DNA from 4 places in the Paenibacillus sp. BIC5C1 genome. Region 4 is predicted to be linked to each of the others. Evidence: riboswitches for the same ligand, from Rfam matches in the RefSeq annotation. Region 4 holds a riboswitch; each other region holds the start of a gene.

Region 1 (3,105 bases), 2.9 Mb from region 4:
TGGACATTATGTACCAAGCAAGTGTAGTCAAAAACATTACGTACCAAGGAATGAATCCATTCCTGATTGCAGCGGCCATTTACTTTGTGCTGACGTTCATTTTGTCCAAGCTGCTGGGTCGACTGGAAAGGAAGTTGAGTGCAAGTGATAGACGTTAGACAATTACACAAATCATATGGAAATAACGATGTGCTCAAGGGCATTAACGTAACAATTGGCAAAGGCGAGGTTGTCGTGGTCATCGGTCCGTCGGGATCGGGGAAAAGTACCTTCTTGCGCTGCCTGAATCTGCTGGAACAGCCAACTTCCGGCGAAATTAATTTCGAAGGTGTGTCGATTACTGACCCCAAACATAACATTAATGCAACTCGTGAAAAAATGGGGATGGTATTCCAGCATTTCAATCTGTTCCCGCACAAAACGGTGCAGCAGAACATTACGATTGCTCCCATTAAAGTGAAAAAACAATCTGCACACGAAGCGGAACAAATTTGCGCAGATTTGCTCAAGACGGTTGGCCTCTTTGACAAAAAAGACGCCTATCCAAATCAGCTGTCCGGTGGACAAAAACAACGGATCGCCATTGCAAGAGCGCTTGCGATGCAGCCGCATGTCATGCTGTTTGACGAGCCTACTTCAGCACTGGACCCTGAAATGGTCGGTGAAGTACTGGATGTCATGAAGCGGCTTGCAGAGGGCGGAATGACTATGGTAATAGTAACGCATGAGATGGGCTTCGCACGTGAAGTAGGTGATCGTATCCTGTTCATGGATGGCGGGGTAATTGTAGAAGAAGGAACGCCTGCTGAAGTGTTTGGCGAGCCCAAGCATGCACGTACACGTGACTTCCTTGCTAAAGTGCTCTAATCCATCCAAGTTATTAAGGATGAAGATTAGGATAAAAATGCAAAATCTATACTGCGTATGAGAATTTCATCACCTCATAGATCCCTGCCGACGACCCGTCGGCAGGGATTGTTTGTTATGCGAGGATACTTACAGATATACATAAAAAGTAACGTTTCTGTCATCAACGATATAAGCTCAAATAGACATTTTTTTGAAAAAACCGCTTGAATTCAGCAAAAGTATTGAAGTGAATTAGCGAGATGGTAACATTTACTACGACTCTTGGTTACAAAATTGTGATATATTTGTTCCTGCCGAAACTTCCGGAGTTGGGAGTGTGGGGGATGTAACGATGCAGAGTGTGCTTGGGGAAGATTCATTTGCACACGGCTTGGGGTGAATTAGGGCTACATAAAATTATTAATGTAATTGAACCTATAGGGTGGTTTCCTCCATCCGAATCCGACAACTAACTTCGCAGGCATAATGAGGGAGGAAGACCATGATTAACAAGAAACGTATAGCCAAAACAGCAACAGCTTTGCTGACAGCAGCAATGCTCATTCAGGCCGTTCCGGCTCATGCTGATTCAGTTCATGTGGCCAAAGAGGGGGATACCTTCTACACCTTATCCAAACAATATGGAGTTGGACTTAACGCTCTTATTAAAGCTAATAATGACATTTCAGCTTACAACATTTATGGTGGTTTGAAAATCACGATCCCTGGTAAAACAACGAACACAGCTTCTGCTGCAGCAGCTAAAACGGTAACTGCCGCAAGCCTTGACGTTAATGCAGATAGTAAAGTTGTACAAGCCTGGGGAAAAACGTTTGATTACAGCAAAACTGTTGACGTCAAAGCAACGGCATACTCTTCTGATGCTTCTGAAAATGGAGGATGGGGTGCTGTAGATTACTTCGGCAATCCGCTTGAACTGGGCACGATCGCAGTAGACCCGAGTATCATTCCATTGGGTACAAAGGTACTGGTGACAGGTCATACACATCCAGGACTGCCCAAACAGGCATTCGTCGCTACGGCTCGTGATGTGGGTGGTGCCATTAAAGGGCACAAGATTGATATCTTTATTCCTGGCAGCAAGCAATCCGTAAATACCTTTGGTATTCAGGATGTTGAACTTTACATTTTGAAATAAAATCAAAGATTAGCTGCACATCATCATATGTGACTCCAACTACATCTAAATTAAACAATAAAGGGTGTTCTTCAATCACGATATCGTGATTGAAGAACACCCTTTTGTAAAATCCGACTTCTGAATTCCTTGACCTATTTACCCTTTGGCAGTTCCAACATTTCGTCCAAAGTCACCAGCTCATACCCGCGGTTTCGCAATTCCTCGATAACTTCAGGCAACGCCTCGATGGACCCATTTAGCTTCGATCCTACACCTCCACCTGCATGCTGAAGCACAATGGAACCCGGTTTGACGGCGGACAGGATGTTTTGTTTGACTTCCTCTTTGGTGAGGCCCTTCCAGTCCAGAGAATCGACGTTCCAGTTCACAATGCTGTAATGTTGTTTAGCAGCCCATTGCAGCTGTTGCTCGTTAATGTCACCATAAGGTGGACGAATCATTTTGGGAGTGTAACCCACCAGATTCCGAATAATGTCCCCGGTATGTAAGATTTGTTTGCGAAATGCATTCATGGATAACTTACTGAACTCCGGGTGATTGTAGCTGTGATTGCCAACAATATGCCCTTCCTTCACCATGCGTTTCACTAAATCCGGATGTTTCTCAGCGCGATGTCCCACGATGAAAAACGTAGCCCGCACCTTGTATTTTTTTAAAATATCCAGCACCTGCGGGGTGAAACGGGGATCAGGTACGTCATCAAAAGTCAGAGCAACCTTTTTTGTTGAGGGGCCATTGGTTTTGAACGTATCTGCATATTTCTGTCTGAGTTGTCCCAGCGTCAACTGTTCTTCTTCAGGAGAATCAGATTTCGAAGCAGGTTCGGTTTGCGGGCTTGAAGAAGCCCATAACTGAGCAGGAGCATAACTTCCTCCCAGAAGAATGACCATGATGGATAACATGATGAGGCGTATACGCATGTTCGTGCCTCCTTTTCCCAAATTGCGTTCTCTATGGTATGCCCGGGGCCATCCGTATTTATGCATGATGTGAGATGTTTCACTGCTGATTCATTAAATTGGAGCCATAATTCCACCATTACATATTACATATTTAAAAGGACAGGTGGAGCAGGATGAGTACATACGATTTAA
Region 2 (3,105 bases), 1.5 Mb from region 4:
GCTTATTCCCACGGTTCACAATCTTTCGCCTCCTACGTTCGTTAAATGTTATGTTAAATAACATTTATACTCCTTTTTAGTTCGCTTTATGTTTGTAAATCCGAATTATATGATATATATATTCACATAAATATCCGCTTTTTGTCAACATATTCTTGTTTTTTAAATATTAAATCTATTTAATGTTATTTTATATAACTTAATTAGTTATGTTATGCTGAGGAGATGTAAAGGATGGCAATACAAATTAAGTAGAGTGATCAGCCTAATTGGATATACAAAGGAGATCAAATTTAATCATATGCACTTCGTAGGAGAAAATGACGAGATTATACGATTTATGGAAGGAAAAATGCAGTTAAAATGATTTTAATAAAAATACTTTACTTTTAAACATGAACCGGGTATAATCAATTCTGTTGCCGATTATTTACGACATGCGGTCGTGGTGGAATGGCAGACACGCTATCTTGAGGGGGTAGTGGGTGTATACCCGTGGAGGTTCGAGTCCTCTCGACCGCATCATAAGAATGATTAGGAAGAAGCTTCCCGTATGGGGAGCTTCTTTTTTTGTGTTTTTTTACAATCAAGATGAGTCCAGACAAAAAAAAGGTCACCCGTTTCCCCTGAATGCATGCTCATTCTGTCTGCCGGGGTCGGATGGCCTTCACTTGTTATTTAAGCAATTCTTTGATGTCCGCTTCAATTTTATCAGGTGTTGTTTTGGGAGCATACCGTTTCAGAACACGTCCGTTCTGGTCCACAAGAAATTTGGTAAAGTTCCATTTGATGGCTTTGGAGCCGAGTACGCCCGGTGCTTCTTTGGTAAGGTGTTGGAATAGAGGGTGAGCGCTTGAACCATTCACATCGATTTTCTCGAACATCGGGAAGCTGACACCATAGTTCATCTGACAGAACTCGGCAATATCATCAGAGGAGCCTTTTTCCTGTGCAAACTGGTTGCTTGGAAAACCAAGAACTTCAAATGGGGAGTCTTTGAACTTGTCCTGAAGCTCTTGCAGACCTTTAAATTGAGGTGTGAGGCCGCATTGGCTTGCTGTATTCACGATAAGCAGTACTTTGTCACGATAGTTGGACATTTCAACTTCCTGACCGCGAAGGGTGTTTACTTTGTAGTCGTAGACTGACATGAAAATCGCCTCCATTTCATATTCTTCTTTCTTCTATTATATTGATTGCAATTAAATATTGCAAAATTAATATTGCTTTTTTAACTCAATTTGAACCTGTCGTGTATGATCTGTGACTGATTTAATGCCTAATTTTCGCTAAAGAGAGAATTAGAGAGCTTTGATGAGATGGGTAGAGAATAGAGTCGTTGTAAGCGCTATTATTGATGGGAAATGGCAAAAATCCGTCGATTCGGTGATCTGCGCAGACTTTACACCAATATGGCACGGGTGTATGATTCATATCGTAATTCCAATTTAAATTAAATTTTACATGAAAAACGAAACAAACGATAATATCGCTCTGATTAATGATTATAAAAGAACGATGTTTTAATCGCTGAGTTTCCATTCATTCATGGGTGGGAAACGGGGGAACCAACAGGATGAACTGTCCAGGACAGTAGGCATCCATGGGGTGAATTTTCCGGTGACAGCCGGAAATAGGGCGACTCTCGCGCCCGAATCCGTCAGCTAACCTCGTAAGCGTTAAAGGGAGAGGCAACAAGCCGTACGCTGGTTCATAGTGTCTTTTTGCTATGGATTATTGAAGAAGCGTCCGGGAGGCCTTGGTCCCCCACGCTTCTTTTTTGTTGTCTTTTCACGCCAAGGGAGGAACGAATGATGGATAAAGAGATGATCTTAGTGACTGCTCCAAATGAAGCAGGACGTAAATTTATCAAATTGCTGATGTACAAAAAAATGCCGTTTGCCGTTCTGACCAACAGTGCAGGGGAAGAGCGCAGGCTCCGGAGAATCGGTGTGGAGCATGTTATTCGCATGAACACGGCTGCAGCTCAGAAATGGTTTTTGCCGCAAGGCAGTGTCGGCAATGTTTTTATTTTTGAAAATAGCCTAAACCTGACCTGTCGATATTTGCAGATTTGCCGCTCCTGGACGTCCAAGTCCTTGTGTGTCATTACGGAACAAAGCCATCCCAAAGGGATCTATCGGGGAATGGGCGCAGACCGTATTGTATATTCCTTGAATGGGGAAGTTGGGTTTCTGCTTAATGGCTAGTGGTTAGTACTATTCCTGTGATTGATCCAGTGTCAGCTGCCTGTTATAATTGAAATCATAAATAAATGGAATCTTGAGGAGACTCATGCATGATGGTGGGTCTTCTTTTTTATGGTTTGGGAAATAGGGAAATTTCCTGTGGCTAACGAGGAGGAATAGGCGTGCCGGATGTACGTGGAATACAATGGTTATTCTTTGATGTGGGGGATACGCTCGTGGACGAATGGGAGCCGGTAGATGATATTATCGGTCAATTCGTTCGTGAAGCTTGTGCGCTTGGTTATCAGGTGGAGATGCAGACGGTGCGAGATATATTTGCCGCCTCCTACCGAAATTACGAGCAATGGCCGATGAAATTGGCTATTCGTACCCTTATCAGCGACGAGGGGCACCGGGAACAGATACAGGAGAAGCTGAAGTTCCGCAAAGAGCTTGAGCGCCCCTTCGCGTCAGCCGACGCTGTTCTCCAGACGTTGTCGCAGCACTATAAGATTGGTATCATTGCCAATCAGAGCCCAGGGACGGAAAATCGGCTGGATAGCTACGGCTTGCGCAAGTATGTGGATGTGCTGGCCTGTTCGGCTGAAGAAGGAGTGTCCAAGCCTGATCCTGAATTGTATGCTGTAGCATTGAAACAGGCTGGATGTAAACCCGAGGAAGCGGTCATGATCGGCGACAGGATTGATAATGATATTATTCCGGCTAAGAAGCTGGGTATGCACACGATCCGGATTTTGCAGGGTTATGGCAGGTTCCAGCCGGAGCTTGCAGATGCAGAGCGTCCAGACTGGACTGTTGAATCGCTGGAGGAACTCCTTCCATTGTTAATGGTAACTCAAAGTTCAGATAACTAAATAAGAGCAGTATGTAAGATCTAATAGGTATGGATCAGGTG
Region 3 (3,105 bases), 2.1 Mb from region 4:
TCCTTATCAATATCGCTGAGTTTGTATTTCACAACCCCATCACGTCCTACAAAGATCGGTTTATCCGTTCCAATTTCGTAAAAACGTGCCCAAATTGGCGCTGCACCTGAATCAGCTACGAGTTTGCTATCTCCGTTTTCTCTGACATACTTGTATCCTGTAATTTTAACGTTGTTGAACCAGGATTCTGCTGCTTGAATTGAAGCCTTAATTTTCGAGTTCGACGGTCTTGTTTTCAAAAACTTTACAATCGTACTGCTCTCTCCAGCACTTAGAGAAGGCACTTCATAAATCCTTGCTCCTGCAGGTTTTAGGGAGCTGGAATCATGCTGCTGTCCCCATGCAGTCAGTTTACCATTTGCTACAACCTGAGTATTGAGAATAGCATCCACACCTTTGGCAACTGATTTTTTACTGCGATCCGCAAGAGAGCTGTCGATGAATGAGAAATCACCTTTACGTGCACCTACTTCATCCAGCATGTACATGACATTAATCATGGCATCGTCGTTGAAGGTAATGTGTTTGTGATAGCCTGAGCTCTGGTATACTTGCGGCCATCCTCCATTGGAGTACTGCATATCTAACAAAAAGTTGATTCCTCTGATGGCAGCAGCCGAATATCGCGGATCATTCGTCTTTTTAAATTCTTTGGCTAGTCTTCTAATTTCTGAGTATGTAGCTTTGTTATCAATCGTAGATTTGGCCCACTCACCACTTGTTTCTTTGTAATCCTTCTTCCATCCCCCGTCAGGACGTTGATTCTTCAAAATATCTGAGATACTTGCTGTTGTTCCAGAGGCGTCTGCAGCAGATACCTTAACAGCAGGCTGAAATACCATTCCGATAACAGAGAAAACCATTGTACATGCCATAACCAAAGATGCAAACCTTGCTTGTTCCTTCACCATCGTTTAGAACACTCCCCAATTCATTTTCTGCAAACTGTTTTCCTTGCGCCTACTTCCTCCTTATATTTGTTTTAAAACTCAAACTATTTCTTTAAATCCAATAAATGGAACTCATAATTAGAAGTCTATGCAAAAAGTTGTATTTTGTCAATATTTGCAACAATATGTAACAAATTCATTGGCTTAACCTACTAATTCTAGTCTAATCGTATGTGAGAAAGCCAATAAATTGTCCAATTTCTTTCCCTCTGAAACAGTAGTTACTTTTTTGTCATCTATTAAAACACTTCATTCGAGTTATTTCTACATAAAAAGCGATAATTCCGTTAACATTGAGATGATAAGAAGTGTTCAAGAACGGTTTGACATTTTCGCATTTATGCAATATAGTTTCAAAAGGTTACAAAAACTTAATTATTCATTTGCCGAGTTTCATGTTTGAAAACGGGGGAACCATTTTGGGTGAATTATTCTTATACATAGGAAATATAGGGAACCTTCTACCGAACCCTTAGCTAACTCCGTAGGCATCGAAGGGAGAACAAAAATTTTGAAAAAGCTTATCATCTCCATTTTTGGAGCAGCAGTTCTATTTACATCCGGTGCAGCAAGCACAGAGGCAAGCAGTATTAACACCGTCGTTAACAACATGACAGGCATACCTTACAAATGGGGCGGCACAACATTGGCCGGATTTGATTGCTCTGGATTTATGAGATATATTTTCAACAAATATAGCATTGAATTACCACGCACTTCCCAGCAACAAGCTAAGGCCGGCACTCCGGTATCCAAAGCTAATCTGCGTACGGGTGACCTGGTATTCTTTAATACGATGGGCAATGGCATTTCACATACAGGTGTATATATCGGGGGCGGACAATTCGCTCATGCTTCAAGCAGCAAGGGTGTCAGCATCACTCAATTATCCAATCCTTACTTCAATGATCGTTACGTAACAGCACGCCGGGTAACGGGACAGTTTATGTATAACAAGATGCTGGGCAAAATATAAGTTAAACACGAAAAGGCTTCGGTTATAACCGGAGCCTTTTCTTCGTCTATCTTTGTCTACAGTGATATTGAAATTGATTTTAATGTAAAGCCTTCTGTACTCTCAATGCACCCTGAGACAACGCATGGCCTCCGCCAACTGCTCCAGCCACAGCAACCGTCTCCATAATCTCCTGATCGGTCGCTCCTTTGGCACGTGCTTCTTCCACGTGGTAAAACGTACATACCTCATTGTTTGCAAACAAACCAATGCCCAGCGCAATCAGCTGTTTGGTCTTGGCATCAATCTCACCTGCCTGAAAACATTCTCCAGTGAATTCATGATAAGACTTCACCACAGCTGGAAGCACGTCGCTTAATTCACCAATCTGATCTTTATAGGCATGAACCTTATCATTCATCAATGTCATGGTACCGCACATCCTCTCGGCTGATATGTTACAAGCTCTCACTGTACCTATCTTTTCTCCCGAGAGGTGCAATTATGCCAATACATCCATGGTAAATGAACCTAAAAACGCCTGTCCTATTCTTCGAGCGGGCTCTTGCGTGGTTCGCTGAACAGCTGATACTGATAATTCCGATCAAGCTTAACCACACGACGATTCTGACGGCGAATGAGCACCTGCTCCCCGTCCCAGGCCACTACAATGCCTGTCACATCATTGGACTGAATCTCGTCCCGTACTACCCTTACTTTTTCACCCGATAAACGCAGTGCATCCAATTCTGCATCACTGATCATATTCATGGCGCCTACTTTCCCAAAAAAATTATTTACAAAAAGAGACCTAAATGAAAAGTCATTTAGGTCTCACGTGACTGTATTGGACTGTCATGTCATTCGAAAATATGTCCCGACTGAAAGTTACCGCTGCGCGTGCTCTTTGCTGTCGTTCTTCTCAAACCAAAAATCAAGCACTTTGGCGGACATCACACGTTCTTCAAGGTACTCCACTTGATGCGGTGTAAATTGTTCTTTCCAAGAGAAGGACAACTCTTCGCACAAGCCTACAATCGTCAGCAATTCTGACCAGGCTACGTAGCGTTTGTACCAGAAAAATTGAGGATGTTCAATCATATAGGGATAAAGGTCATCGAATTCCGTATGTTTACAATCCAGGGCACGCTCAAAATGTACTTTCGATTCAGCCAGCTTATCAATAAAAAATTGTTCTGT
Region 4 (3,105 bases):
TAAAAAGGTGCCTGTTCGAATTATGTTCGAAGACGGGAAAACCATGACGAAAGAATGGGATGGCAGCGAGGAGCGCATTACCTACAAACTGACCTACACTTCCCCTGTTTCCTGGGCTATGACTGACCCGCTATACACAATTGTGCTGGAGAACCATCATATAAACAATTTCCTGAGAGCCGGACTGGATGAGCCAACCAAATCCCGCTGGAGCATGAGCGCAACCAAACTTATAGAAGCCATATTCGGAAGTCTGTCATGGTGAGGTGGATACAGTGAAAGCGAAAATACGTGAAGGCTGGTTTCTCGTCCGTCAACATATGTTTATTGCAGCACTCTTATTTCTCTATCAATTAGTATGGGGATACTTTCTTTATCGAATGGTTCAGTCAGCTGTGGTCCCGCTGCTCCTGCGTTATCCCGACCCTGATACAGGGGAACTCAGTACGATTTTATTCAAAATGGAGAGCCAACTCGGCCTGACTATGAATCCAGAGGTCCATCGCTATTTATGGATTTTAGGGGCTATGCTGCTGCTACGGATGCTAATTAGCCCTCTCATTCAGGCAGGGCTGCTCTATTCGCTCCAGCATTATAATCATTCGGAAGAGCGCATTCCATTCATTCGCGGCATCAAAAATTTGTGGAAACCAATGCTGTTGCTCCACACCATTCGCACCCTATTGCTGCTGCTACCGGCTTATTGGCTCGCACCAAAACTTTATTCCATCCTTATGGAAGGTTTTCATTCCCTCCATCTGCTCCTGCCTGGTATTCCCTATGTTGCTGGTTGGATTGTATACGGGTGGGTTATCCATCATATCCTGCTCTACATGCAGTTTGGTATCTCAGCACCTGATGGGGAAGGCGGAGCACGTGGTACGTTTCAAGCTCTATGGATTGCACTACGCCAGGTCATCACTCTAATCGGCATTGCTGTCCTGCTGGGTGGCCTTCATCTCCTGGTCTTTGGTGCCTTTACTTCAGCTTCATGGTTACTAACGGGCTTAACCGGTCTTATACTACAACAGACGTATCCACTTGCCCGGTGCTTGCTGAGCCTATGGAAAATATGCGCACATTTCCGGTTATGGCAGTCCAACTCGGTCAAAGATTAACGTGCATAGTTAAAAATTGTTACCATCTCTATGTAAAGTTGTTTTCATTAAACGCCTTTAAAAAAGCAAACCTCGACCTTTCCCCGTCAAAGGTCGAGGTTTTTTTTGCTAATTTTGCTGTTAAACGTTGCCAAAGTGGTATACCTCTGTTACAATAATCGCAGTGAGTTTTTAGTAACAACTTTGTAATCTTTACCTTCATATTTGTAACTACTTAAAATTTAATCGTCATTTCTTGATTTCGCAGGTGCATAACTAGCAGCCAAATTCCTAGCACCTGGGAAGCGGGGGAACCAGTTATGGGTGAATTGATCTTGCAACAGAGGGATCATAGGGGACCTTCAACCGAATCCTTAAGCTAACCTCGCAGGCATTGGAAGGGGTATATCTCTTGTTTAAAAAGAAATTAACCGCAGCTGTACTCAGCATCACATTCGCATTATCGCTTGGAGCAGGCAGCGCATTCGCAGATTCAAAAATGGACCAAGTCATTGATTCGGCAATGGGAACTACATACAAAAGCGGAGGAACAACGCTTAACGGCTTTGACTGCTCTGGGTTTACAAGTTATGTATTCGACAAGCTGGGTATTGATTTGGCTCGCCAATCGAGTTCGCAATTCGACATGGGTGATTCAGTATCCCGTATGGAAATGAGACCAGGTGATCTGGTATTCTTCAATACAACGGGCAAAGGGGTTTCACACGTTGGTATCTTTGTAGGGGATGGAAAGTTTGCACACTCTTCTTCTTCCAAAGGAGTTACAATTAGCGCATTAAGCGAAAGCTACTGGGCTAACCGCTATGTTGGCGCTAAACGCATTATGAGCACGGACGCATATGAGACATTGGCCATCGACTAGGGACAAGCTGAGCAACGTCATGCTGTAACAATAACACTACTGTAACGAAGCATAATAGAACCGTCTGGTACATTCTCCGCAGGAATGTGTCCGGCGGTTTTTTTGTGCTTCGTTTCCTTTAACGTATTCGAGACAGCTATCAAATCTAACTTTAACTTTTTTTGAGCTATTTTTTGTTGCTTCGTCCGTGCTCTTATAATGTTTTTACCCATCCCACTATAATATAAACGAAATTACCGGAACTTTTGTTTCACTTTTTTTTCTAAAACGGGGGCTTGCCAAATGAACACCTCTTTTGTAGAGTGGAAACAAGCTTAGATACGGAATGACATATGTATATGGACAAATCAGAATCATTATAGCTTGTTCACAATGAGAGGAGCGTACAGTTGTATGGATGAAGCCCCTGTGACGTTTCACGTTGTGCCCATGCAAGAAGAACATGCGGAGCTCATCTGCGATTGGCAGTATGACCCCCCTTATAATATTTATAGCTGGCTGCCCTGGGAGCAGATGAAAGCACTTGAAGTAGAATTCGGCGATCCCCAGCTGCGGAAGGAACAATATGCGGTAGTGCTGGGAGAGGATCAGCAGATTTGCGGTTTCGCTCAATATTTCCCGCTTGAAGGTGTCACCCGCATTGGTCTGGGTATGCACCCTGAACGCTGTGGTCATGGACAAGGGAAGGCTTTTGTATCGGCCATTGTGCAGGAAGCCATTCGCCGGAACCCTGCAAACGAAATTGATCTGGAAGTTCTGACCTGGAATGACCGGGCCATTCGCGTCTATCTTAAAGCCGGATTTGTTACGCAGGATACATATGAACGACAGACGCCGAGTGGTTTGCAACCTTTTTACTGCATGGTCTATGAGGGTCCTCGCGGGTAAATAAGGCTTAAAATCACCCTAAAAAGTCCCCTGTTATGTGATTAGTTCAAAAAATTACCACAAAATGCTATGATGTCACTACAGGTTCCGTTATAATGATATGGATAGTTTCAAGTTAGATGATCTTTCATTCTGGAGGGGACATAAGGGATGCACAAATGGATCATGAGCGGGGTATTTTTTGCAGCGTGCGCTTTAGCTATTGTACTAATGTTTACGCTTCCAGGGAAAGAGGAA

The links. A riboswitch is a leader RNA that binds a small molecule or an ion and turns the genes downstream of it on or off. The one in region 4 is predicted to bind cyclic di-AMP.
Region 1: linked by a shared signal. The riboswitch ahead of RS891_RS18830 (3D domain-containing protein) and the one ahead of RS891_RS00530 (C40 family peptidase) in region 4 are both predicted to bind cyclic di-AMP.
Region 2: linked by a shared signal. The riboswitch ahead of RS891_RS07065 (HAD family hydrolase) and the one ahead of RS891_RS00530 (C40 family peptidase) in region 4 are both predicted to bind cyclic di-AMP.
Region 3: linked by a shared signal. The riboswitch ahead of RS891_RS10310 (C40 family peptidase) and the one ahead of RS891_RS00530 (C40 family peptidase) in region 4 are both predicted to bind cyclic di-AMP.

The regions. Positions count from the first base shown of each region.
Region 1 covers NZ_CP135922.1:4,246,247-4,249,351, reverse strand. The annotation lists gene RS891_RS18840 (ABC transporter substrate-binding protein/permease) at 1-158, shown strand, start outside; gene RS891_RS18835 (amino acid ABC transporter ATP-binding protein) at 145-867, shown strand; cyclic di-AMP (ydaO/yuaA leader) riboswitch at 1,152-1,349, shown strand; gene RS891_RS18830 (3D domain-containing protein) at 1,352-2,008, shown strand; gene RS891_RS18825 (polysaccharide deacetylase family protein) at 2,143-2,931, opposite strand; gene RS891_RS18820 (prenylated flavin chaperone LpdD) at 3,087-3,105, shown strand, end outside.
Region 2 covers NZ_CP135922.1:1,572,340-1,575,444, forward strand. The annotation lists gene RS891_RS07050 (urease accessory protein UreF) at 1-64, opposite strand, end outside; tRNA gene RS891_RS07055 (tRNA-Leu) at 440-522, shown strand; partial or broken gene RS891_RS31650 (hypothetical protein) at 631-699, shown strand; gene RS891_RS07060 (glutathione peroxidase) at 675-1,151, opposite strand; cyclic di-AMP (ydaO/yuaA leader) riboswitch at 1,519-1,694, shown strand; gene RS891_RS07065 (HAD family hydrolase) at 1,812-2,210, shown strand; gene RS891_RS07070 (HAD family hydrolase) at 2,372-3,064, shown strand.
Region 3 covers NZ_CP135922.1:2,231,758-2,234,862, reverse strand. The annotation lists gene pelA (pectate lyase) at 1-911, opposite strand, end outside; cyclic di-AMP (ydaO/yuaA leader) riboswitch at 1,325-1,456, shown strand; gene RS891_RS10310 (C40 family peptidase) at 1,462-1,926, shown strand; gene RS891_RS10305 (carboxymuconolactone decarboxylase family protein) at 2,006-2,335, opposite strand; gene RS891_RS10300 (hypothetical protein) at 2,452-2,670, opposite strand; gene RS891_RS10295 (hypothetical protein) at 2,794-3,105, opposite strand, start outside.
Region 4 covers NZ_CP135922.1:112,743-115,847, reverse strand. The annotation lists gene RS891_RS00540 (M1 family metallopeptidase) at 1-265, shown strand, start outside; gene RS891_RS00535 (hypothetical protein) at 276-1,118, shown strand; cyclic di-AMP (ydaO/yuaA leader) riboswitch at 1,369-1,506, shown strand; gene RS891_RS00530 (C40 family peptidase) at 1,510-1,980, shown strand; gene RS891_RS00525 (GNAT family N-acetyltransferase) at 2,374-2,868, shown strand; gene RS891_RS00520 (c-type cytochrome) at 3,019-3,105, shown strand, end outside.